One region of the Neobacillus sp. plas4 genome, then DNA from elsewhere that is predicted to be linked to it. Evidence: predicted binding sites of a transcription regulator. Region 1 holds the regulator's gene; each other region holds the start of a gene.
What was found. The regulator Rex, encoded in region 1, represses fermentation and respiration genes when NADH is low (regulators of the CRP and FNR family bind a similar motif). The targets are predictions, from matches to a motif close to TTGTGAAATATTTCACAA.
Positions count from the first base shown of each region.

Region 2: qoxA (cytochrome aa3 quinol oxidase subunit II) is a predicted target of Rex. The motif match lies at 3,193-3,210, and genes of this name have one in related genera.
Region 3: AC2TFD_RS26890 (DoxX family membrane protein) is a predicted target of Rex. The motif match lies at 2,941-2,958, and genes of this name have one in related genera.
Region 4: AC2TFD_RS29430 (AtpZ/AtpI family protein) is a predicted target of Rex. The motif match lies at 2,145-2,162, and genes of this name have one in related genera.

Region 1 is NZ_CM170152.1:287,316-293,114, forward strand. Features, by position in the region: gene AC2TFD_RS01530 (Gmad2 immunoglobulin-like domain-containing protein) at 1-36, shown strand, start outside; gene AC2TFD_RS01535 (ABC-F family ATP-binding cassette domain-containing protein) at 75-1,994, opposite strand; gene moaC (cyclic pyranopterin monophosphate synthase MoaC) at 2,182-2,679, shown strand; gene AC2TFD_RS01545 (redox-sensing transcriptional repressor Rex) at 2,709-3,362, shown strand; gene AC2TFD_RS01550 (YhbD family protein) at 3,481-4,104, shown strand; gene AC2TFD_RS01555 (bactofilin family protein) at 4,118-4,834, shown strand; gene AC2TFD_RS01560 (cytoplasmic protein) at 4,848-5,555, shown strand.
Region 2 is NZ_CM170152.1:2,306,573-2,312,371, forward strand. Features, by position in the region: gene qoxC (cytochrome aa3 quinol oxidase subunit III) at 1-257, opposite strand, end outside; gene qoxB (cytochrome aa3 quinol oxidase subunit I) at 261-2,204, opposite strand; gene qoxA (cytochrome aa3 quinol oxidase subunit II) at 2,244-3,161, opposite strand; gene AC2TFD_RS11470 (iron-sulfur cluster assembly accessory protein) at 3,466-3,771, shown strand; gene AC2TFD_RS11475 (Cof-type HAD-IIB family hydrolase) at 4,189-4,938, shown strand; gene AC2TFD_RS11480 (cold-shock protein) at 5,132-5,332, shown strand; gene AC2TFD_RS11485 (YwbE family protein) at 5,510-5,707, opposite strand; gene AC2TFD_RS11490 (hypothetical protein) at 5,707-5,799, opposite strand, start outside.
Region 3 is NZ_CM170152.1:5,378,481-5,384,279, reverse strand. Features, by position in the region: gene AC2TFD_RS26900 (M20 family metallopeptidase) at 176-1,363, opposite strand; gene AC2TFD_RS26895 (MFS transporter) at 1,384-2,787, opposite strand; gene AC2TFD_RS26890 (DoxX family membrane protein) at 3,035-3,541, shown strand; gene AC2TFD_RS26885 ((Fe-S)-binding protein) at 4,123-5,448, opposite strand; gene glcD (glycolate oxidase subunit GlcD) at 5,445-5,799, opposite strand, start outside.
Region 4 is NZ_CM170152.1:5,910,663-5,916,461, reverse strand. Features, by position in the region: gene AC2TFD_RS29435 (S8 family serine peptidase) at 1-1,976, shown strand, start outside; gene AC2TFD_RS29430 (AtpZ/AtpI family protein) at 2,323-2,544, shown strand; gene AC2TFD_RS29425 (ATP synthase subunit I) at 2,552-2,926, shown strand; gene atpB (F0F1 ATP synthase subunit A) at 2,950-3,660, shown strand; gene atpE (F0F1 ATP synthase subunit C) at 3,735-3,947, shown strand; gene AC2TFD_RS29410 (F0F1 ATP synthase subunit B) at 4,112-4,636, shown strand; gene AC2TFD_RS29405 (F0F1 ATP synthase subunit delta) at 4,633-5,169, shown strand; gene atpA (F0F1 ATP synthase subunit alpha) at 5,194-5,799, shown strand, end outside.

The DNA of each region.
Region 1 (5,799 bases):
TCAAAAACAAACATTCTAACGATTCCTATTAAATAGTAAAGGGGCTTGGACATAATCATCAAGCCCCTTTTTTATTATTCCGCCAGTTCGGCCCATTCATCCATTAACTGTTCGAGTTCAGCTTTTGCTTTTTCATTTTTCAAGTTAATTTCCAAGACCTTCTCATGGTCCTGGAATACTTCTGGTTCACATAACTTTTCCTCGAAATCTTGAATGAGTGTTTCCAGTTCTTCTATACGAATTTCTATTTCTTCTAATTTTCTTTTCCGCTGCCGCTCGAGCTTTTTGGTTTCTTTATCCTGATGATAGTTATTTTTCTCTAGTACTTCCATTTGTGTCTGCCTTTTATTCACACTTGCAGCTTCTAAAGCCTTTAGCTCTTCCTGCTCAAGCTTTTTTTCCACATAATAGTCATAATCCCCGAGATATTCAGTACTGCCATGGGCGCTAAGCTCCACTACCTTAGTTGCAATTCGGTTAATGAAGTAACGATCATGTGATACAAAAATAATCGTTCCGGGGTAGTCGACTAAGGCATTTTCAAGAACTTCCTTACTGTCTAGGTCCAAATGGTTGGTTGGCTCGTCCAATATCAGGACATTTGCTTTCTCAAGCATTAGTTTGGCGAGGGCTAGCCTTGCTTTTTCACCACCGCTCAGGGTGGAGACAATTTTTAATACATCATCACCCGAAAAGAGGAAGTTGCCTAAGACAGTACGTATTTCCTTTTCACTAATTAACGCCCATTCATCCCAAAGCTCGTTGAGAACGCGCTTATTTGAGGTCAATTCAGCTTGCTCCTGGTCATAGTAGCCAATGGCTAAATTTGCACCATATAGAACCTTCCCGGAAAGAGCAGGGAGTTTTTTGATAATGGTTTTTAGAAGAGTAGACTTCCCAACTCCGTTTGGACCTACTAAAGCAATACTTTCACCACGGTAAGCCCGCATGGAAATATTCTCAGATACCTTTTGTCCATCATAACCAACCGCAAGGGAATCCACTGTTAGAACATCATTTCCGGTCTGTTTCTCAATTTCAAAAGAGAAGGTTGCAGATTTCTCATCCCCTAATGGGCGATCCATCAGATCCATTTTCTCAAGCTTTTTGCGCCGGCTTTGTGCTCGTTTCGTCGTGGAGGCACGGGCTAGATTGCGCTGGATAAAATCTTGAAGGTTGGCTACCTCTTGTTGCTGTTTCTCGTATAACTTCAAATCACGTTCGTAACTGGCTGCTTTTTGATCGAGATACGCACTATAGTTCCCGATAAATTTTTGAATTTGTTTACGCGAAATTTCATAAACCTGCGTTACTACTTTGTCTAAGAAATAACGGTCATGTGAAACGATTAAGATGGCTCCGTCATACCCTTGAAGATATTGTTCCAGCCAAGTAAGCGTATCAATATCAAGGTGGTTTGTCGGTTCATCCAGGATTAAAATATCAGGCTTTGATAAAAGCAGTTTTCCTAACGCTAAACGCGTCTTTTGCCCGCCGCTTAGGCTGGAAATCATTAATGAGCTATCGTGAAAATTTAATCCATGTAAGATGGAGCGAATATCTGCTTCATATTGATAGCCGCCTTGTTCCTTGAATTTCACTTGCAGCTCGTCATATTCTTTTAGAATGCGCTCATAGCTGCTTGTATTCTCGATAGCAGCAGGGTCTGACATCTGCACCTCTAGTTGCCTGATGGCGGCTTCCATACGTCTTAATGATTCAAATACGGACAGCATTTCATCCCAAATTGATAAATGTGATTCTAAACCGGTATTCTGAGCTAAATAACCAATACTTACACCCTTTGGCTTAATAATCTCCCCGCCATCATGGGATAAATGCCCGGCAATGATTTTCAATAATGTCGATTTACCAGCACCGTTTCGTCCCACAAGTGCCACACGATCACGGGTTTGTAATTCTAGTTTTATATTCGATAAAATAAGGTCTGCACCATAGTATTTTGCTAATTGATTAACCTGTAATAATATCATTGTTTTCACCTCAATTACTCTAATAAGTGTACCTCATTCGGGGATTGTCGGCAATAAACTGCCTTGTTGTTGGGGAAAGTAAGGGGATAATCAAACATAAAATCATGTAATTTTTTATCATGAGTTCAAAGTTTCACAGACAAATTGTGAAAAATATAGTATGATTTTTGGTGGGAGGATACTGTTTATGTCTGAATTTACTCATTTTAACGAAGAAGGAAGAGCGAAGATGGTGGATATTAGCGATAAGCCAGAAACCACTCGTACGGCACTTGCTCATTCCAGCATTACTGTTAGTAAAGAAATTTACGAAAAAATAACCAATAATGAAATGAAAAAAGGCGATGTTCTTGCAGTAGCTCAAGTTGCTGCGGTAATGGCAGCAAAAAAGACGTGGGATATCATCCCGATGTGCCATCCTATTCCTTTGACGGGGGTAAATATATCTTTCTCATGGAAAAAGGAACATGATATGGCTTTTACATTAAATATTGCAGCTTCTGTCAAAACAAAAGGAAATACAGGTGTGGAAATGGAAGCGTTAACAGCTGCTTCCACATGTGCTTTAACCGTTTATGATATGTGTAAGGCAGTGGATAAAGGTATGGTAATTGGAAAGACCTATTTGGTTGAAAAAACCGGAGGGAAAAACGGAGATTTCCATAGAACGGAATCAGTAAGGTAACAATTATTAACTATAGGGGGTGGGAGAATATGAGTAATGAAACAATGAAAATACCACAAGCGACAGCAAAGCGGCTGCCCTTATATTATCGATTCTTAAAGAATCTACATTCCTCCGGTAAACAGAGGGTATCGTCAGCAGAACTAAGTGAGGCAGTAAAGGTAGATTCGGCAACCATTCGCAGAGACTTTTCCTACTTTGGTGCCTTAGGGAAAAAGGGATATGGCTATAATGTCAATTATTTATTAACATTTTTCCGGAAAACGCTGGACCAAGATGAATTAACAAAAGTAGCTCTAATAGGTGTTGGTAATCTCGGTACAGCATTTTTAAATTATAACTTTTTAAAAAATAATAATACAAGAATTGAATGTGCCTTTGATGTCGATCCAAACAAGATGGGAACAACTATCCGGGATGTTCCCATCTATCCGATGGATGATTTAGAAGAGTACTTAAAGAATGATGATATTCATGTAGCCATTCTAACAGTGCCAGCACCTGTGGCGCAGATGATTACCGACCGCCTGGTAAATTCAAATATAAAGGCGATATTAAATTTTACACCTGCAAGATTAAATGTACCTCCATCTATTCGCGTGCACCATATAGACTTAGCAGTTGAACTGCAATCTCTAATCTATTTCCTAAAGCACTATCCAACTGATGATACAGAAGAATAAGAGTAAAGACCTTTTCAGCAGCCGAAAAGGTCTTTTTTTGTCGATAAGAAATAGAGAGTGTGAACTTTACTAGCGTAACAGTGTTATGTTACACTGTATTTGGAAAGGGGTTATAAAGATGAATGAGGAGTTAATTTCAAAAAAAGATTTATTAGACTTGACCGGAATCTCTTATGGACAATTATATAGATGGAAAAGAAAAGACTTAATACCAGAAGATTGGTTTATTCGCAAATCAACGTTTACCGGACAGGAGACCTTTTTTCCTAAACAAAAGATTTTAGAGAGAATTGATAAAATTCAAACGATGAAAGAAAATCTATCCTTAGATGAATTGGCAGATATGTTTTCCCCAAATGTAAGCGATATAAAACTTGAAGCAGATGAATTAGTGAGACGTAACATTGTTTCTCGTCCAGTAATGGATTTCTATCTGGAAAATGAAAAGGGAAATCTTTCGTTTCATTTTTCAAGGATCCTGGAAGTATTTATTTTAGAAAAGCTGCTGCAGTCAGGAGAAATTAATTTGGATGAAGGGAAAATGCTCTTGCAGGTATTGATTGAAAACAGGGATCAAATCAAGCAAAAAAGAACGGACTTGGTGATGACGAGAAAATTAGGGGTTACACAATGCCTATTGCTAATGAATACGGAAGGATACCATTTTGATTCAGGAACGAAACTGGTTTCACATATTTCAATAAATGCATGTATGGAAGAAATCAAAGCGAGATTCGTATAAAGGGGAATGAACGATGGAAACGAAAAAACGAGGAGACCTCATCATCAATGGGCTTGGGTCATCTAATGGGGGACAATTTGAACGTGTTACCTTAAATGGTAAAGGAACGATTAATACTGATGTAGAATGTACCCAGTTTGAATGCAGTGGATTAGGGACAGTAAATGGGAATGTGGCAGCCGCTACAGCAAAGATTAGCGGGAATGGGAAAATAAACGGATCAATAGAAGGAGAATTCCTTTCGATTGATGGCACTGCAAAGGTTAAAAATCATGTGGCTGTAAAAAATTTAAAGGTATCAGGGAAAGCTTCTGTTGGCGGAAAAATCAAATGTGATGAGATAAAAATAAAAGGTAGAATGACGGTGGGAGAAGATTGTGAAGCGGAAACCTTTAAGGCAGAATCACAATTTACAATAGGCGGTTTGTTAAATGCTGATCTGATCGACATCACGATTTTTGCTGAGTGCAGAGCAAAAGAGATTGGCGGTCAAACGATTCTTATTAGACAAAAATCGCCATTTTTTTGTTTATTAAAAGCGTTCATTCCAACCCAACTAGAAACAGAATTAATTGAAGGCGATAGGATTGAAATCGAAAATACGAAGGCTGCTGTTGTCCGAGGAAACAACGTTACGATAGGTCCGAATTGCCTTATTGGTGTTGTAGAATATTCGGGAGAATTTTCGATGGATGAAAAAGCAGTGGTCAAAGAAGTCCGAAAGGCTTAAGGGGGGAAGAGAAATGGCAAAAATGCAAAATTTAACGATTAAAGGGTCTGGCAGTTATCCTGGCGGTCAATATGACAAAATCAGCATTCGAGGAGAAGGCACGATTGTGAATGATATCGAATGCTCCGTTATTCATGTGTATGGAACAAGTGAGGCATTAGAAAGTGTTAAAACAGGGTCGATCAAAGTGTACGGCGAGGCAGAGGTAAAAGGGGATTTACAGTCCGATGAAACGCTGATTATGGGATCAATGGAGGTTGGCGGCCGAGCTGGTTTAAAAAGAATTAAAATCCTTGGGATGCTGGAAGTGGGCGAGGATTTAACGGGAGAAGAAGCGAATATAAAAGGCAGTATATCTGTAAACGGAGACGTCGAATATGAAACCTTTGAATCAACAGGAGGGTTTGAAATCAAAGGTCTTCTTAATGCCGATAAGATAAAAATTTCATTGCGTTTTGGGCAAAGTTCAGCGGAGGAAATTGGCGGAGGGGTCATAAGTGTTAAGAAAAAAAGTTCTTTTCTTCCTTTTAGCAAAGATACAGGAACTCTAACCGCTAAAGTTATCGAAGGTGATGACATTTACCTGGAAAATACAAAAGCTGACATCGTTCGCGGTAAACGAGTAAAAATCGGCACTGGCTGCCAAATTGGGACAGTGGAGTATACGACGGAATTAGCACATGATCAAAGTTCCACGGTTAAAACAAAGATAAAGCTTTAGAGGAAGGGCTTTGTTAAAGACTGATGTGGGGTATTTTTCGAAAATAATTTATGAAGGACAAAACTCGTTGAGGAAATTCTTGAAATGTCCTTCACCCTGGTTATGAGGGACAAAACTCGTTGAGGAAACTCTTGAAATGTCCTTCATCCTGGTTATGAAGGACAAAACTCGTTGAGGAAATTCTTGAAATGTCCTTCACCCTGGTTATGAGGGACAAAACTCGTTGAGGAAACTCTTAAAATGT
Region 2 (5,799 bases), 2.0 Mb from region 1:
ATGCGCATGGCATGAATACCTAGGCCAATGGTAAAACTGCTGGTTAAAAGTAAAATCGTTTCAATTAACACTGGTGTAATCTCAAAAATTTCTGCTCCCGCAGGACCATTACCCGTTCGATCCACTAATGTGAAATATGACGCAAAAAGGGTGGCAAAAAGCATAATTTCCGCACCAAGAAAGATCCAAAATCCTAAGATTTTCAAACTGTTTTCTTCGGTACTATATTCTAATGGGAGCGAGTTATCTATTTTCATCTTTTAAGCACCTCGCAAATTTGTTTCTGTTTCTTCAATTTCTTTTACAGAGATATAATGGCCATGGTCTTGTTCAAACGACCGGAGAGCCATACATGCAAAAATTCCTAGTGTTGTAATGATAACTGGAATCCACAAACTGAAAATAAAAGAGAATCCCCAAACAAAGAAGATACAGCTCATGATAAATGGAATTCCGCTATTATTAGGCATGTGAATTTTCTCGTATTCTCCTTTAAATAAAACATGACCCTTCTTCTTTGCGTCCCAAAATGCTTCATTGGAACGAACTTCTGGTAATATTGCAAAATTATATGCCGGTACCGGTGTATGGGTAGACCACTCTAATGTACGAGCATCCCATGGGTCATTGCCAATGTCTCTCGATTCATATCGAGTACTATAGTAAATATTGTATACGATGAATACAAAACCAATGGCCATGATTGCGGCTCCAATAAAGGAAATCATATTCAATGTACCAAATCCAGCAGCCTCAGAGTAGGTGTACATCCGGCGTGCCTGACCATCCAGCCCCGAAGCGTACATTGGCATAAAGGATAAGACAAAACCGATGGAAAGCAGCCAAGCTGTCCATTTTCCAATTTTTTCATTTAACATGAAACCAAACATCTTTGGCCAATAATAATGCAATCCTGCAAGCATTGCATAGACAACACCAGGAATAATTACGTTGTGGAAATGTGCAACTAAGAACATTGTATTATGGTATTGATAGTCTGCTGCAGACATAGCAAGCATTACCCCGGTTACCCCGCCAATTGTAAAGAGCGGAATGAAAAAGATACTATATAGCATTGGTGTGGTAAAAACAATTTTTCCTTTTCTTAGGGTAAGAAGCCAGTTAAAAATCTTTACCCCAGTAGGTACGGCAATTGCCATGGTTGTAATCGAGAATATACTGTTTGTTAATGCTCCTTGCCCCATCGTAAAGAAATGGTGTGCCCATACAAAGAAGGAAAGCAGGGAAATAATAACCATCGAACCAACCATCGATTTATAACCATACAGGTTTCGACGGGCAAAGGTAGAGATAATTTCACTATATATACCGAATGCAGGAAGTATTAGGATGTAAACTTCAGGATGTCCCCAAACCCAGAAAATATTGGCCCATAGCATATCCATTCCGCCATTATCCATAGTGAAGAAATTCGTTCCAAATTGACGATCTAAGGTTCCCATTGCAAGCAATACAGCTAAAACTGGGAATGCGAATACTATAATCACATTGGCGATTAAAGCGGACCATGTGAACATTGGCATTTTCAATAAGGTCATGCCAGGTGCTCTCATTTTGAGAATCGTAGTGATAAAATTAATCCCGGTCATTAAGGTACCAATACCAGCTATCTGAATCGCAATCATGTAATAATTGGTACCAACAGATGTACTGAATTCGTTACCTGCAAGAGGGAAATAAGAAGTCCAACCTGCGTCAGGTGAGCCGCCAACCACGAATGAAATGTTGAATAACATGGCCCCCATAAAGAATAGCCAGAAACTTAGTGCATTCAAGCGTGGAAATGCCACGTCACGTGCTCCTATTTGTAATGGAATTACAAAGTTCATAAAGAACATAATAAATGGCATTGCCATAAAGAGAATCATAACAATTCCATGTGTTGTGAAAATCTCATTATAATGCTGAGCGTCCAGCAGTGTGTTTTCTGGAACGGCAAGCTGAGCACGCATCATGATGGCGTCAACTCCACCTCTGAATAACATGAGGAGGGCAGATAGTAAATACATGATACCAATTCGTTTGTGGTCAACAGTTGTTAACCATTCACGCCATAGGTAGCCCCATTTTTTAAAATACGTTAATCCAGCAATCACTGCGATAAAGGTAAGCCCAATGGCAACCATCGAAGCATAAATCGCAAAACTAGGATGAGGTACGGCAAATCGATCAAAGAAATCCATTTATTCCTAACTCCTTTCAAGGGAAGTTTACTTGTTAAATTAATGACTCATACTTTCATGATTGGCGCTGGAATCTGTGTGAGATTCTGAATCAGTTGTTTCATTTGATTCTTCTGAGTGATCATGACCAGCTGGAGGCGGCGAAAAGTCTAGATGCGTTCCAATGTACGTTTGCTGCCCGAGATGACCAGGTTCTAATAATTCCTCAAATTTTTTCTCAGTAATTGGTTTGGCAGTTTCTTTTACTTCTTTTACCCAGTCGTCAAAATCGTCTTGAGACATTGCGGTTACATTGAATGTATTTTCAGCAAATCCTTTACCTGAGAAATTCGCATTTCGTCCCATAAATTCACCAGGGACATCTGCTGCTAAATGCAAGGTAGTTACCATGTCAGCCATAGCATATTTTTGTCCGCCTAACTGGGGAATCCAGAAACTTGTAATCGGCCCATGAGAATAAAGTCTAAATTCAAGAGCTCGATCAGTTGGAATATACAAGTAATTGACGGTTTCAATACCTTCTTCAGGATAACTAAAGTGCCATTTCCAGTTAGAGGAAGAAGCATACACAACTAAAGGCTCTTTATCCTCGTAACCCTTCGGTTTTGCTTCAACAATATAGTTGCTTTGTACAGATACAAAAGAGAGAAAGGCAACAATTAATACTGGAATTCCAACCATGATGGTTTCAACCCAGAGGTTTCCTTCAATGTGTGGCGGTTCATAATCTGCACGTTGCTTCGAAGCTCGGTATTTCACTAACATGTAAACCAGCATGGAGAAAACTACGATAACGATTACGGACATAAGTCCAATTGACATAAGGATGTCACTGGCCTGCCGTTCTGCTTGTGGTCCTTTTGGATCCAAGACAAGTAGAGGTTCACACCCAGTTAAAATGGTGAAAATGGTAAAAATCACTGAGTATAAAGCCCATTTGGTGCGCTTTTTTTTCATGTTTCTTACTCCTCTCGATAATGATTTGTTTTCGTGAATTTTTTCACAAACTTGATTAGAGATTCCTTTCTAAATTAATTACTATCTAATAATGATTTTATAATTAGTGTAATTATTCGCTACCACAATATTAACAACTTTGGTGTGATGTTTATATACGTTTTTTGAAGAATTTGTGACAAATTTGTTAAGGATTTTTATTCCTAATAAAGACAAGTTGTGGGAAGAAAGTTAGGTTCATTGTCTATTTTGGAATAATAATGGGATAATGTATATGAATATACATAGGAATGGAGCGACATATATGAAAGTGAAAATTAATCGCCATGCTGCCAAAGCATTGAAGAAAATGATGGAGGGCCCTGAGGCAGAGGGAAAATTATTTCGTGTTTATGTTACAAATATGCACGGTGACCATGCTCATTATGATTTAATGCTCGATACACCAACTGAGCATGATGTTGTAGTAAAAACGGACAAGGATATTGATTTAATCCTTGATTCCCGCGAAGAATACTTAGATGGCGTTTGGATTCAAATGTTCCATGTACCTAAGGAAGAATGGCTGATCACAAATCCGGCCAAAGGCGGCCATCATCACCATCACTAATAAATGAAGGAAAATGTAACAATTAGCCTAGGATAGTCCGAAAAACCTGGTCTCTCCAAAGTATCGTAACAATTAGTCCAGGATAGTGCCGATAAACCGAGTCTCTCCAAATTATCGTAACAATTAGTCCAGGATAGTGCCGATAAACCGAGTCTCTCCAAACTATCGTAACAATTAGCCCAGGATAGTGCCGATAAACCGAGTCTCTCCAAATTATCGTAACAATTAGCCCAGGATAATGCCTATAAACTCGTTCTCCCCAAATTAATAACACCTTGTATCATTCTAGGTGTTATTTTTTTGTTTACTATAGGAACGAATATTCGTTCGGAATTTTTCCGTTATGAAAGTTTTTTTGAGATACTTCAATATGGTGTTACTCTCATTAGGTATGTTTTTTTAAGGAGTTGATTAGATATGGAAAATTTCAAAAGTGATCATGAGATTAAACTAATCGCACTTGATATGGATGGGACTCTGTTAAATGATCAGCACGAGATTTCAGAGGCAAACCGTCTAGCGATTAAAGAAGCACAGGAAAAAGGCGTACATATCGTTCTCAGCACTGGCCGCTCTTTAAGAAGCTGTGAGAAACATGCAGATTCGCTTTCGTTAACGTCATACTTAGTGACGGTAAACGGCAGTGAAATTTGGGATGATAAAAGGGGATTAGTCGAGAGGAATCTTGTTAATTCCGAATCCATTCAATGGATGATAGAGCTAACCGAAAAGCACAAGAGCCGTTTTTGGGCAATCAGCACAACCCGAAACTGGTTTGATGAAATTCCGGAAGATATTCATGGAGCGGAATGGCTGAAATTTGGATTCAATATTAAGGATGTGCCGACAAGAGACATAGTTTTAAAAGAGCTGCTGGCACGTGGAGAGTTTGAAGTAACCAACTCAACTCCAACAAATCTTGAAGTAAACCCGGCCGGGATTAATAAAGCAAAAGGGCTGAAATTAGTCTGTCAACGGCTTGGTATTGAGATGATAAACGTCATGGCCGTTGGCGACAGTCTAAATGATTTGGCTATGATAGAAGAAGCAGGCTTAGGCATTGCAATGGGAAATGCTCAGGATACTGTAAAAAATGCGGCTGCTTGGGTAACATCTTCAAATAATGAAGATGGTGTCGCTAAGGCAATCCAAAAATGGGTGCTGTAATTTATAAGCATTCACGGACTTGGAAGTATTATGAGGAAGGAATATTATTTTTTTGAAATAAAATCAACTCAAATGTGAAATACTTTATATACAAGAGGAAATTGTTTAAAAATAATTTCACTTGGTTATAATAATTGGGCAAGACTATATTGCAATTTCATGTATTTGTTACATGCTAGGAGGAGCTACAAAAATGGAACATGGTAAAGTAAAATGGTTTAACGGTGAAAAAGGCTTTGGATTTATCGAGCGTGACGGTGGAGACGATGTATTCGTTCACTTCTCAGCGATTCAAGGCGAAGGCTACAAAACGTTAGATGAAGGTCAAGAAGTGACGTTTGAAATCGAAAATGGACAACGTGGTCCACAAGCGGTTAACGTTCGTAAAGCATAATAAACCTTCAAAACTCAAAACAGACTCCAAATTGTGAGTCTGTTTTTTTATGCACAAAAAAACCTCCACGAAAGAAGTGGAGGTCCGATATGTGATAAGTAAAATGGTTATGCCTAGTATCGGTTAGTTTTAGAAATTGTATACCTCAAGGTAGTGCCTTTTGGCTATTTACGTAGATTATCCCTTTACTATTTCCTGTACCCTGCCAACCTGTCCATCCATTAATCTGACTTTTATTCCATGAGGATGGAAACTAGAATTTGTTAAAATATCTTTCACAATACCTCTAGTAAGTTTTCCTGTTCTTTGATCAGCCTTTAAAACTATGTCAACCTCAGTACCAGCAGTAATGTCTTTTCTATTTTGCCCGTTCATTAAACACCCATTTTTCTACGAGTGTTACTCACTTTTTTTGTCATTTGGCTTTTCATTTGTTTAGTATTTTGAAGACCGTTTGAGCTGTTATT
Region 3 (5,799 bases), 1.0 Mb from region 1:
AATCTTAAAGCCGATTTTAACATGGAAATAGTTATTTTGTGCTCTAGAATCTAGTTTGCAGGCTCTTTTCTTATAAAATTTAATCTATTTTCTGCAAAAAACAACAAAGTTTAAGAAAAGAGCCTTAGCAAAAAAGACCATATAGATAAATAACATGGTCTTTTTTATGTCTATCTTATTCTAAATTGTAATACCCGCAAACGACTGTTCCGACTGCTTTTGCTGCGACTAAGAGGGCATCTTCGTCGATATCAAATTTAGGATGGTGGTTGAAGTATGGTTTTTCCACCCCTTTTGGTGTACAGCAAATATAGAAGAAGCATGCTGGGAATTTTTTTGCATAATGCGCAAAGTCTTCTGATGGAGACATTGGCGGGAATTCTTGAACGTCCACAATGTCTTTGTCGTTTGCCTTTTTCAAAGAAGAGGCAACCAATTCTGTCAATTCGGGATCGTTGTATAGCGGCGGATAGTCGGGTGTATAGGTTAACTCGCATGTCACACCGAATTCTTCTCCAATGCCTTTTGCAATCCTGCTAATTTCTTTTTCAATTTTTGCTCGCGTTTCTTCCGTCATTCCACGAACATCGCCTTCGATTTCAATGCTATCCTTTATGACATTGAAGGTTCCTTTTCCATCAAATGAACCTATGGTAACGACACCGACTTCAAATGGATTCAACCGGCGGCTCACCACTGTTTGAACCGCTGTGACAAAGTGTGCACCTGCGACGATGGCGTCATTTGCCAAATGTGGGGAGGAGCCATGTCCGCCGACACCTTGGACTTTCAACTTAAAGTACGCACGACCTGGGAATACATACCCACTGTTATACCCTACTTTACCAGCTGGTCCAAGTGGTAATAAGTGAATACCGAAAATATTATCCAAATCATCTAATAAACCAGATTCGATCATGCCGATGGCTCCACCTGGTGGAACTTCCTCTGCTGGTTGATGGACAATTTTAATCGTACCAGGGATTTCAGCTTTTAATTGAATCAAACAATCTGCTAGAACTAGCAGGTATGCTGTATGCCCATCATGTGCGCAGGCATGCATAACACCAGGATTTTTCGATTTGAACGGTAAGTCTGTTTCTTCTTCTATTGGGAGTGCGTCGAAATCAGCTCTGAGACCAATTGTTTTTCCTGGTTTCCCTCCTTTAATGGTGACAATAATTCCATAGCCTCCGCCTACCTTTGTATCAACCTGTACATCCTTGCCTTTATAAAACTCCTCAATATATTTACTTGTTTTTTCTTCTTTAAAAGAAAGTTCAGGATTTTCATGAAGATGACGGCGAATCTGAATGATTTCATCCTTACGTTCTTCGAGCATTTGCATTAATTTATTTTTCATTGTTAATTCCTCCATTGAAATTATGCGGCCTTCTTACTAATTGCTTCAGGATCTTCTTTCCCTGCATTTTTAGGAACCATAAAGATGATAGAAAGCAGTGCTAATACTCCAAAGAGAACATTTGTAATAATCCCCCATGTTGCACCAACATCGACGTTATTGGCAGATATGACGTTATAAACAGTAGCAGAAATCGCCACTCCAAAAGCGCCTCCTAATGAACTTGCCATTTTATAAATCCCAGCTGCTTCTCCCACTTTATTAGATGGAGCATTTGTTACGGAAGTATCAGTAGATGGTGTGGCATAAATCCCTAAACCTAGTCCGAATAATGCGTACCCAATAAATACAACAACGGTATATGGTAAATCTGGTAAAAACGTTAAGCCCATAATGGCCACGCCAATGGTCGTGATAATCGTTCCCCAGATCATCGGTTTTTTAGCACCAATTTTTTGTAGAATTTTCTCCCCAACACGAATCATCGCTAAAACGGCGACTAAGTATCCAAGTGATAACATCCCGGCTTGGAAGGAAGTAAATCCCCGGCCTACTTGTACATACGTATTGGCAACAACCATTGTACCTGCAATGGCATTAAGTAGGAAGTTTGAGAAAGTTGCACCTGAGTATGGCTTATTTTTAAATAAAGAGAAATCGATCAGCACCACTTTTTTACTTTTCTCTACCTTGACGAAGATGAATGCCCCAACCACTGTCACGGCTGCTAAAATGATGGAAATGGGGCTTGTCCACCCTAAATCAGACCCATAGTTAATTAAAACGTTTAATGCCAGCATGACAACAATAAAGATACCTAATCCAGTATAGTCGAATTTGAATTTTCCTGACGTTTCTGCTTTACTCTCTGGAGTATCTTTAATTAAATACAAACCAAGAATGGCAAAAATAATCGAGAAAATAAAGATCCATCGCCAGCCTAAGTAGGTTGCAATTAATCCACCTGCAAATGAACAAACACCGGATCCACCCCAAGAACCGATCGACCAGTAACTAAGTGCCCGCTGGCGATCTGCGCCTTCGTAATAAGTTTTTACTAAAGCAATCGTTGCTGGCATAATACATGCTGCTGAGAAACCTTGGATAATCCGGCCAATAATGAGAAGAACGGCTCCATTTGCTAAAACTAAACATAGAGAACCAATGATACTTAAAATCAGTCCAATATTGGTAATCTTTTTTCGGCCTATTTTGTCAGCTAAACCACCCATTGCTACAATAAATATACCTGAGAACAATGCTGATAAACTGATACCTATATTTAAAGTCCCTAGGGAAATTCCTAAATCTTTTTGAACGGCAGGTACCACATTGACTAAAGATTGAGCAAATAACCAAAACGTGATAACACCGAAAACAATCCCTATGATCAATTTATTTGTTCCTTTATAACTGTTTTCCATGGTTCTACCTCCTTAGTTATTTTATCTTTCCATATCGGAGGAGATATTAGAACATGAAGATTAAGGGAACTACTGATGTTTTTTCCTCTTTGAATAAATTCAGATTGAATAAGAATGGACTGTTCAAATTTTTGTCAAAACATTTTTAACATATTGTGAACATATTCACATTGTGATGTTTGAAACGGTATAAACGAGTATAGTGTAAGTATAGAGAGCAAGATAAATTTGAAAGAAGGAATGAAAAATGTTCAATCATTTTTTAAGAGAAAATAAGATCTCTGCAGCTATTTTAACTATTATTCGTTTATATCTTGGTTACGCTTGGTTCTCTGCAGGACTTGGGAAATTACAGAGCGGTGCATTCGACGCTTCTGGGTTCCTAGGAAATGCAGTAGCAAATCCAGTAAAAGGTCCTGACGGCAGCGTGGTTTACAGCTGGTATGTTCACTTCTTAGAAAGCTTTGCCTTACCAAACATTGATGTTTTTAACTTCATCGTTCCTTGGGGCGAAACACTAATCGGATTAGGTCTAATGCTTGGATGTTTAACAACAGCAGCAATGTTCTTTGGTTTAGTAATGAACTTCAGCTTCTTCTTAGCAGGAACTGTTTCTCATAACCCAACGGATATCTTCTTAGGCTTCATCATCTTGACAGCAGGTTACAACGCAGGCCGTTACGGTTTAGACCACTGGGTGGTACCATTCATCCGCAAAACAGTAGGAAAAGACAAAGTAAAAGCAACTGCATAACGGATAGCGAGGAATACTGGCGGATGGCCGGAAATACTGGCGGATAGCTAGAAATACTGGCGGATAGCGAGAAATACTGGCGGATAGCCGGAAATACTGGCGGATAGCCGGAAATACTGGCGGATAGCCGGAAATACTGGCGGATAGCGAGAAATACTGGCGGATAGCCGGAAATACTGGCGGATAGCGAGAAATACTGGCGGATAGCCGGAAATACTGGCGGATAGCCGGGAATACTGTCGGATAGCGAGAAATACTGTCGGATAGCGAGAAATACTGGCGGAAGGCTAGAAATACTGGCGGATGGCCGGAAATACTGGCGGATAGCTAGAAATACTGGCGGATAGCGAGAAATACTGGCGGATAGCCGGGAATACTGGCGGATAGCGAGTAATACTAACCGATTCGTCCCCCTCGAATCGCAGATATATAGTATAAAAAAGACGATTCGTTCCCCCGCGAATCGTCTTTTCTTTTAGGTTAGAGTATGAGTAACGCAGATATAATGGATTTAACGCAGATATATTTCAATTAAAGCAGATATAACTGAATTATCGCAGATATATCGTCTTTTCTATCTTCTATTGCCTAACTGCTTCCGCCAACAAATCCACGATATGAACGGCACGCATTTTATCAGATAAACCTTCGCGCTCGATTCCCAGCTGCATTTGCAGCAGGCAGCCTGGATTCGCCGTAACAATCGTCGTCGCGTGGGTTGCTTTTGCCTGGACCATTTTGTAGTCGAGCATAACCATCGACATTTCGGACTCGACGATGTTGTAGATGCCGGCAGAGCCACAGCAGCGATCGGCGTCTTTCATTTCCTGATACTTCACCCCTTGAATGGACTGCAGCAAAATCCTTGGAGTAGAAGCTGTTTTCATCACATTTCGTAAATGGCAGGAATCCTGATAAGTAATGACCTGAGCTGAGAGCTCTAATTTCACTTTTTTATGAAAAGAGACCGCAACAAGTATTTCTGAAATATCCTTTATTTTCTCCTTGAAGGCCACTGCCCGTTTGCTCCAATCAGGGTCATCTTTCAGCAGGTGATCATAATCAACGAGGAATGCACCGCAGCCTCCAGCATTGGTAATAATAAAGTCGGCACCCAGGTCTTCAAATGCCGCAATGTTTCTCTTCGCAAGCTCTTTCGCCGCATCCTTTTCACCGCTGTGACCGTGCAAGGCACCACAGCAGGTTTGCTGCTTCGGAATCACGATTTCGCAACCAGCAAGTTGCAATAATTTCATGGTAGCGTCATTTGTTTTCATGAACATTGTATCCATTAAACAACCGCTAAAAAATGCAACACGATGGACTTTTTCCGTCAATGCTGGCAGCTGTTCCGGTCTGTTTTTCATTTCTTTCATCGTTGGAACTTTAGGAAGCACCTTTTCCATGGTAGCTAAATTGTCAGGTAAAAGCCCTAAATAACCTGTTTTGCGTGCTAGGGTTTGTATCCCTGAACGTTGATAAAACCCAAGCAGGCCAACCATCGTCCGCATGCGGTTCTGGTGTGGGAATAACCCTTCAAAAACCGTTTTCCTCACCGCTCGCACTGGCAGCGAGTGTTTTTTGTTTTGATTGATGATATCCCTTGCTTCTTCTAGTAGGTGGCCATAATTGACACCTGAAGGGCAGACCGGTTCGCATGCCCGGCATCCGAGACAGAGGTCGAGTGAACGTTCAAAATCCTCATCCGGTTCCACGATTCCGTCAACAACCGCTTTCATCATTGCAATGCGGCCGCGAGGAGAATGGGATTCTTTATAACCTGATTCAATGTAGGTTGGGCAGGTTGGCAGACAAAAACCGCAGCGCATGCAGTTCAGTAATTCATCTTCGTTCATCCGCTCTTTAAATTGTTCTTGAATCTTTTCTTGTTCAAGTAATGTTGTCATCTAGTAATCACCACACGTTTCTTGCTGTCTTTCGCGAATACTTTGCCTGGATTCATGATGTTATTTGGATCGAAGGCCTGTTTAATTCCCATCATGGCAGCGATCCCTTCTTTTTTCAGTTTCCATTCAAGATACGGTGCCTTCATCGCTCCAACACCGTGTTCTCCGGTAATGGTTCCGCCTAATTCAATCGCCTTTTCAAAAATTTCCGCGAATGCTTTTTCCACGCGTTCCATTTCCTCATGGTCTCGTGCATCCGTTGCACAGGTTGGATGAAGATTACCGTCACCCGCATGACCAAAGGTACAAATGGTTAACTGATATTTCTCGGTGATTTCATTGATGGCTTTT
Region 4 (5,799 bases), 500 kb from region 1:
CGGTAGAAGGAAACCCAGCGTCGATTGAGAAACTCGGGCAGAACAGCAAAGAAATCATTAGCGTTTCACCGATAAACGAATATAAGGTCCAAACCGAGGAAAGTGTCAAAATTATTGGCGGCGACGAGATTCGAGGCCTTTTTGATAAACAAAATCGCCGTTTGACGGGGAAAGGTGTAACCGTTGGCGTCATCGATACCGGTGTGGATTACACCCATCCGGATTTGAGACGGAATTTTGCGGGCGGGCATGATCTAGTTGATAATGACACCGATCCGATGGAAACCAAAATCATCGGAAGAGCTACAGTCCATGGCACCCATGTGGCAGGAATTATTGCGGCGAATGGAAAATTAAAAGGAGTAGCTCCGGAAGCAAAAATTCTCGCGTACCGTGCCCTCGGACCTGGCGGCGGCGGAACAACGGAGAATGTGCTGGCCGCCATCGAACAGGCGATGAAAGATAAAGTCGATATTATGAATCTCTCGCTGGGTAATGACATCAACGGTCCCGACCTGCCGATCAGCTTGGCACTGAATAGAGCGGTAGAGAAAGGGATTGTCGCGATTGCCGCTTCGGGAAATTCAGGTCCGAATGTCTGGAGTGTCGGTTCCCCAGGAACAGCCTCAAAAGCCATCTCGGTTGGGGCTTCAACTCCAACGATTGAAATCCCTTACTTATTAATAGAAGGAATCCGGGATAAAATGCGGATCCAGCCGCTGGAGGGGTCGAGTAGTTGGAAGCTTGATCGTTCCCTGTCCATTGTGGAAGCTGGTATCGGAACAAAAGAAGAATTAAAGAATGTTATGGGGAAAATTGCTTTGATTAAAAGAGGAAAGATTACTTTTTCTGAAAAAGCGAAAAATGCCCGCGAGGCTGGAGCCAAGGGTGTCATCATTTACAATAATTTAAGCGGGAGCTTTATGGGGAATCTGGAAGCGCCGATGGATATCCCGGTGGGGTCCATAACAAAGAAAGAGGGGGAGCTATTAAAAAGTAAAACCGATTCATTGGCAGGTATTTCTGTCAGCCAGGAAAGGGATTTGCTTGCAGACTTCTCGTCAAGAGGACCGGTGACCGACACCTGGGAGGTAAAGCCGGATATTGTGGCACCCGGTGTGGCCATTAACTCGACGATTCCAGGAGGATATATGTCTTTACAGGGGACCAGCATGGCAGCGCCGCATGTGGCAGGGGCCTGCGCTCTAATTAAACAAGCGCACCCAGAGTGGACACCTGAACAAATTAAGGCTGCACTGATGAATACGGCCAAACCATTATTGAAAAATGGCAAGCTTTATCGGACATATGAACAGGGGGCAGGAAGAATTCAAGTCACAGAGGCAGTGAAAGCAACATCCCTGGTCACCCCAAGTTCGCTCCGATTTGGTAAATATGAAAGTGAAGGCGATATTCATAAAGCTTTTTTGAATGTGGAAAATCTCAGTGATAAGCCGGTGCGTTACACATTTGATATCCCGAAGAATAAAGATGGCTTAAAATGGCGTTTCCCCATGGCGTTCACAGTTGAGGCAGGCGGGAAGCGCGATGTTAAAATTGAATTAGAAGTAGATCCAGCGCAATTAAAAGGAAAAATTCATGATGGGTATCTGACGATTCATGCGGGGGCCAATTCGATTCAAATACCTTATATCTATGTGCTGGAAGAGCCGAACTACCCAAGGGTAATGGGATTTGACTTTAAGGATGGCGACCAAGAAGGAACCTACCAATACGAGGTCTACCTTCCCGGCGGAGCAGAGGAGTTTGGAATTGCCCTATTCAATCCGGATGATTTCCGATTTGTTGGCTTTTTAGCTACCAACCAAAATGTAAAAAAAGGATTAATTAACGGTCTCATAACAGCTGATGCTCTTCCACCTGATGGTGTCTACCTGGCTAAAGTCTTCGCGAAAAAGGCGGGGAAGGAAGACTTTATTGAAACAATGATTGTGATTGGGGAAGTGGTTCGATAATAAGTGGCGAGTAAAAAAATGGTGGTGCACAGTAAAAGGAAAAATGCACCACCGTTTATCATTTTGTTCACAAAATGGTCACAATTTCAGCGGAAAAGTTAGGGTGGTATACACTACAATAATAGTGTTAACTTAAACTTCCAATTGGAAGAAATTACGCAGTATAGATTGTGGATATTTTCACGTAAATTCATTGACATTGCAGAATTGCTATTGTATGCTAACAAAGGGTATAAAATGAGAGGGTTTTCAGATGAATCGACAGAATCCTCAGAATTTCTACCTGTTTTTCTTTGTACATACTACCTCGAACTTTGTATTCTCATATAGCGGGGATGCGATACTTATGAGTAAGGAAAACCGCAATCCATTTAAAGCCTATGCCTTAATGTCCACCATTCTGGCGTCCTTAGTTGGATCGATTTTAATCGGTCTTTTTGCGGGCCGATGGCTGGATAAACAGTGGGGTACAGAGCCAATTTTCTTAATAGTTGGATTGTTTATCGGTTTAGCAACTGGTATTTACACAATGCTCGTTACAATCCGCAAGTTCAACTCGGGAGATTAAAACAACCATGCAGGAATTTCAAACAATGTTTATCCGACAGCGAAAGTGGATGTTTTTTTTATTGTCTTTTTATGTGCTTGGTTGGGGGTTCACTGCGCATCAATCAATCTTTCTTGGATTGATTCTTGGGACAAGTTTGAGCCTCTTTAATTTGTGGTTGATGGCGAGAAAAATCGACAAAGCCGGACAAGCAGCAGCTGAAGGAAGACAACTTCGTTCACTTGGATCTTTTTCACGAATGGCAACCGGTGCTTTAGCGATTGTCATCACAATGAGGTACCCTGAGCAATTCCATCTCATTAGTGTGGTTATAGGATTAATGACATCCTACATTGTCATTATGATAGATTTTTTTAGTCACAATTACTTTTTACATAAATAGTGGGGGAAGCGAGGTGAATACTGTTGCATCATGAAGCTCCAATAGTTACGTTTCTTGGACTCCAATTTAATCTAGCAAACGTTTTGATGATTACGATAGCAAGTGCCATTGTCTTTTTGATTGCCATCCTATCTACTCGTAATCTGGCCATGAAACCAACCGGAATCCAAAACTTCATGGAATGGGTCATGGACTTTGTTAAAAACATCATTAACAGTACGATGGATTGGAAAGATGGCGGACGGTTCCATGTACTCGGAATCACCATCATCATGTATATCTTTGTATCCAATATGCTGGGACTGCCATTCTCGGTAGTTGTGGACGGAGTACTTTGGTGGAAATCACCAACAGCAGATCCGGCTGTTACCTTGACGTTAGCCACATTGATAGTGGGATTATCGCACTTCTATGGTGTCAAAATGAGAGGTGCAGGAGCATATGGAAGGGAATTCTTTAAACCATTCTGGTTCATGTTCCCAATAAAAATTATTGAAGAGTTTGCAAATACTCTGACTCTAGGTCTCCGTCTTTACGGAAACATTTATGCGGGGGAAATTTTATTAGGTTTACTCGCGGCTGGTTTAGCAACCGGTGTGGGCGGAACAATCGCCGCTGCACTACCAACGCTCGTGTGGCTTGGCTTCTCAGTCTTTGTCGGCGCCATCCAATCATTTATTTTCTGTATGTTAACAATGGTGTACTTAGCTCACAAAGTGAGCAGCGACCATTAAGATAAACCGTTCTTAATTATAAGAACAAAAATATATGTATTTATTTTTTCATACACTAAAGGAGGAAATTTTCAATGGGTTTAATAGCAGCAGCAATCGCAATTGGTTTAGCAGCACTAGGTGCAGGTATTGGTAACGGTCTTATCGTATCAAAAACAGTAGAAGGTATGGCTCGTCAACCAGAATTACGCGGTACACTTCAAACTACAATGTTCATCGGGGTTGCGTTAGTTGAGGCGATTCCTATCATCGCGGTTGTTATCGCGTTCATGGTTCAAGGTCAATAATCGAACGCGCTTAGTAGCGTTTATGAAGATGGCGAAGATCATTCGTGAGAACCTTCGCCATTCGTTTATGTTCAATACTGGGCATTAACGATTGATTTCGACAATTATTTCGACTGATATAGAGGTTGGTTTAAGGGAAAGACCTTGAAAGGAGTGAATCGCGGGTGTTAACAAATAGTTTTGTATTAGGTGCAGCAGCCCATACTGGTGTGAACTGGGGAGATATAGTTTTCCAGCTTGTGATGTTCATCATCTTAATGGCATTGCTGAAAAAATTCGCTTGGGGTCCTTTAATGGGCATCATGAAACAGCGTGAAGATCATGTAGCGGGTGAAATTTCAGCTGCAGAGCAAAGCCGCACAGAAGCTAAAAAGCTATTAGAAGAGCAGCGCTCTCTATTAAAAGAAGCTCGTTCCGAAGCGCAAGTTTTAATTGAAAATGCGAAAAAGCAAGGCGATATTCAGCGTGAAGAAATCATTGCAGTCGCTCGTACTGAAGCGGACCGCATGAAAGAATCTGCTAAGCTTGAAATCGAGCAGCAGAAAGAAAAGGCAGTTGCCGCTATTCGTGAACAAGTTGCTTCCTTGTCTGTATTAATTGCTTCTAAAGTTATTGAAAAAGAATTGAATGCAGCAGACCAAGATAAACTCATTAACGAATATATTCAAGAGGCAGGAGATCAGCGATGAGCAACTCCATGGTAGCAAAACGCTATGCGTTGGCTCTTTTTCAAATCGCTAAAGAACAGCAGCTTCTTGGAGTAATAGAAGAAGAACTTCGTGTAGTGAAAGAAGTATTTGTATACAATAGCGATTTAAAAGCAGTTTTAAAGTCTACAAAGCTTTCAATGGATAAGAAAAAAGAGATTTTATCAGCCGCTTTTACAACCGTTAATCCATATGTACTGAATACACTATTGCTCTTGATTGATCGCCATCGTGAAGATGAGGTCATCGAAGTAGCGAACCAATTCTTTGAATTAGCGAATGAAGAGTCAGGAATTGCCGATGCTGATGTCTACAGCACGCGTGAGCTTACCGAAGCAGAACGCGAAGCAATCTCTGCAACGTTTGCTGCAAAGATTGGAAAGAAATCATTAAGAATTGAAAATATCGTGGATTCCGAATTGCTCGGCGGCATTAAGCTCCGAATCGGAAACCGTATATACGACGGGTCTTTGCGCGGAAAGCTAGACCGTTTAGAACGCAAATTATTAAGCTAAGATTCGTAGATAGGGGTGAAACTCATGAGCATCAAAGCTGAAGAAATTAGTGCCCTGATAAAACAGCAAATTGAAAACTATCAGGCTGAAATTCAAGTGAGTGATGTCGGTACAGTTATCTCCGTTGGTGACGGTATCGCACGTGTTCATGGCCTCGACAATGTCATGGCTGGAGAACTTGTTGAATTTTCAAACGGCGTTATGGGTATGGCTCAAAACCTTGAGGCAAATAACGTTGGTATTATCATTCTTGGACCTTTCACTGAAATTAAAGAAGGTGACGAGGTTCGTCGTACAGGACGCATCATGGAGGTTCCAGTAGGTGAGGAACTAATTGGTCGTGTTGTTAACTCTTTAGGACAACCAGTTGATGGTATGGGTCCGATCAATACTACAAAAACTCGCCCTGTTGAAGCAGTAGCTTCAGGCGTTATGGCTCGTAAATCCGTTCATGAGCCATTACAAACAGGTATTAAAGCGATTGACGCGCTTGTTCCAATCGGACGCGGTCAACGTGAGTTAATTATCGGAGACCGTCAAACAGGTAAAACATCTGTTGCAATTGATACAATCTTGAACCAAAAAGGTCAAGACATGATTTGTATCTACGTTGCTATCGGTCAAAAAGAA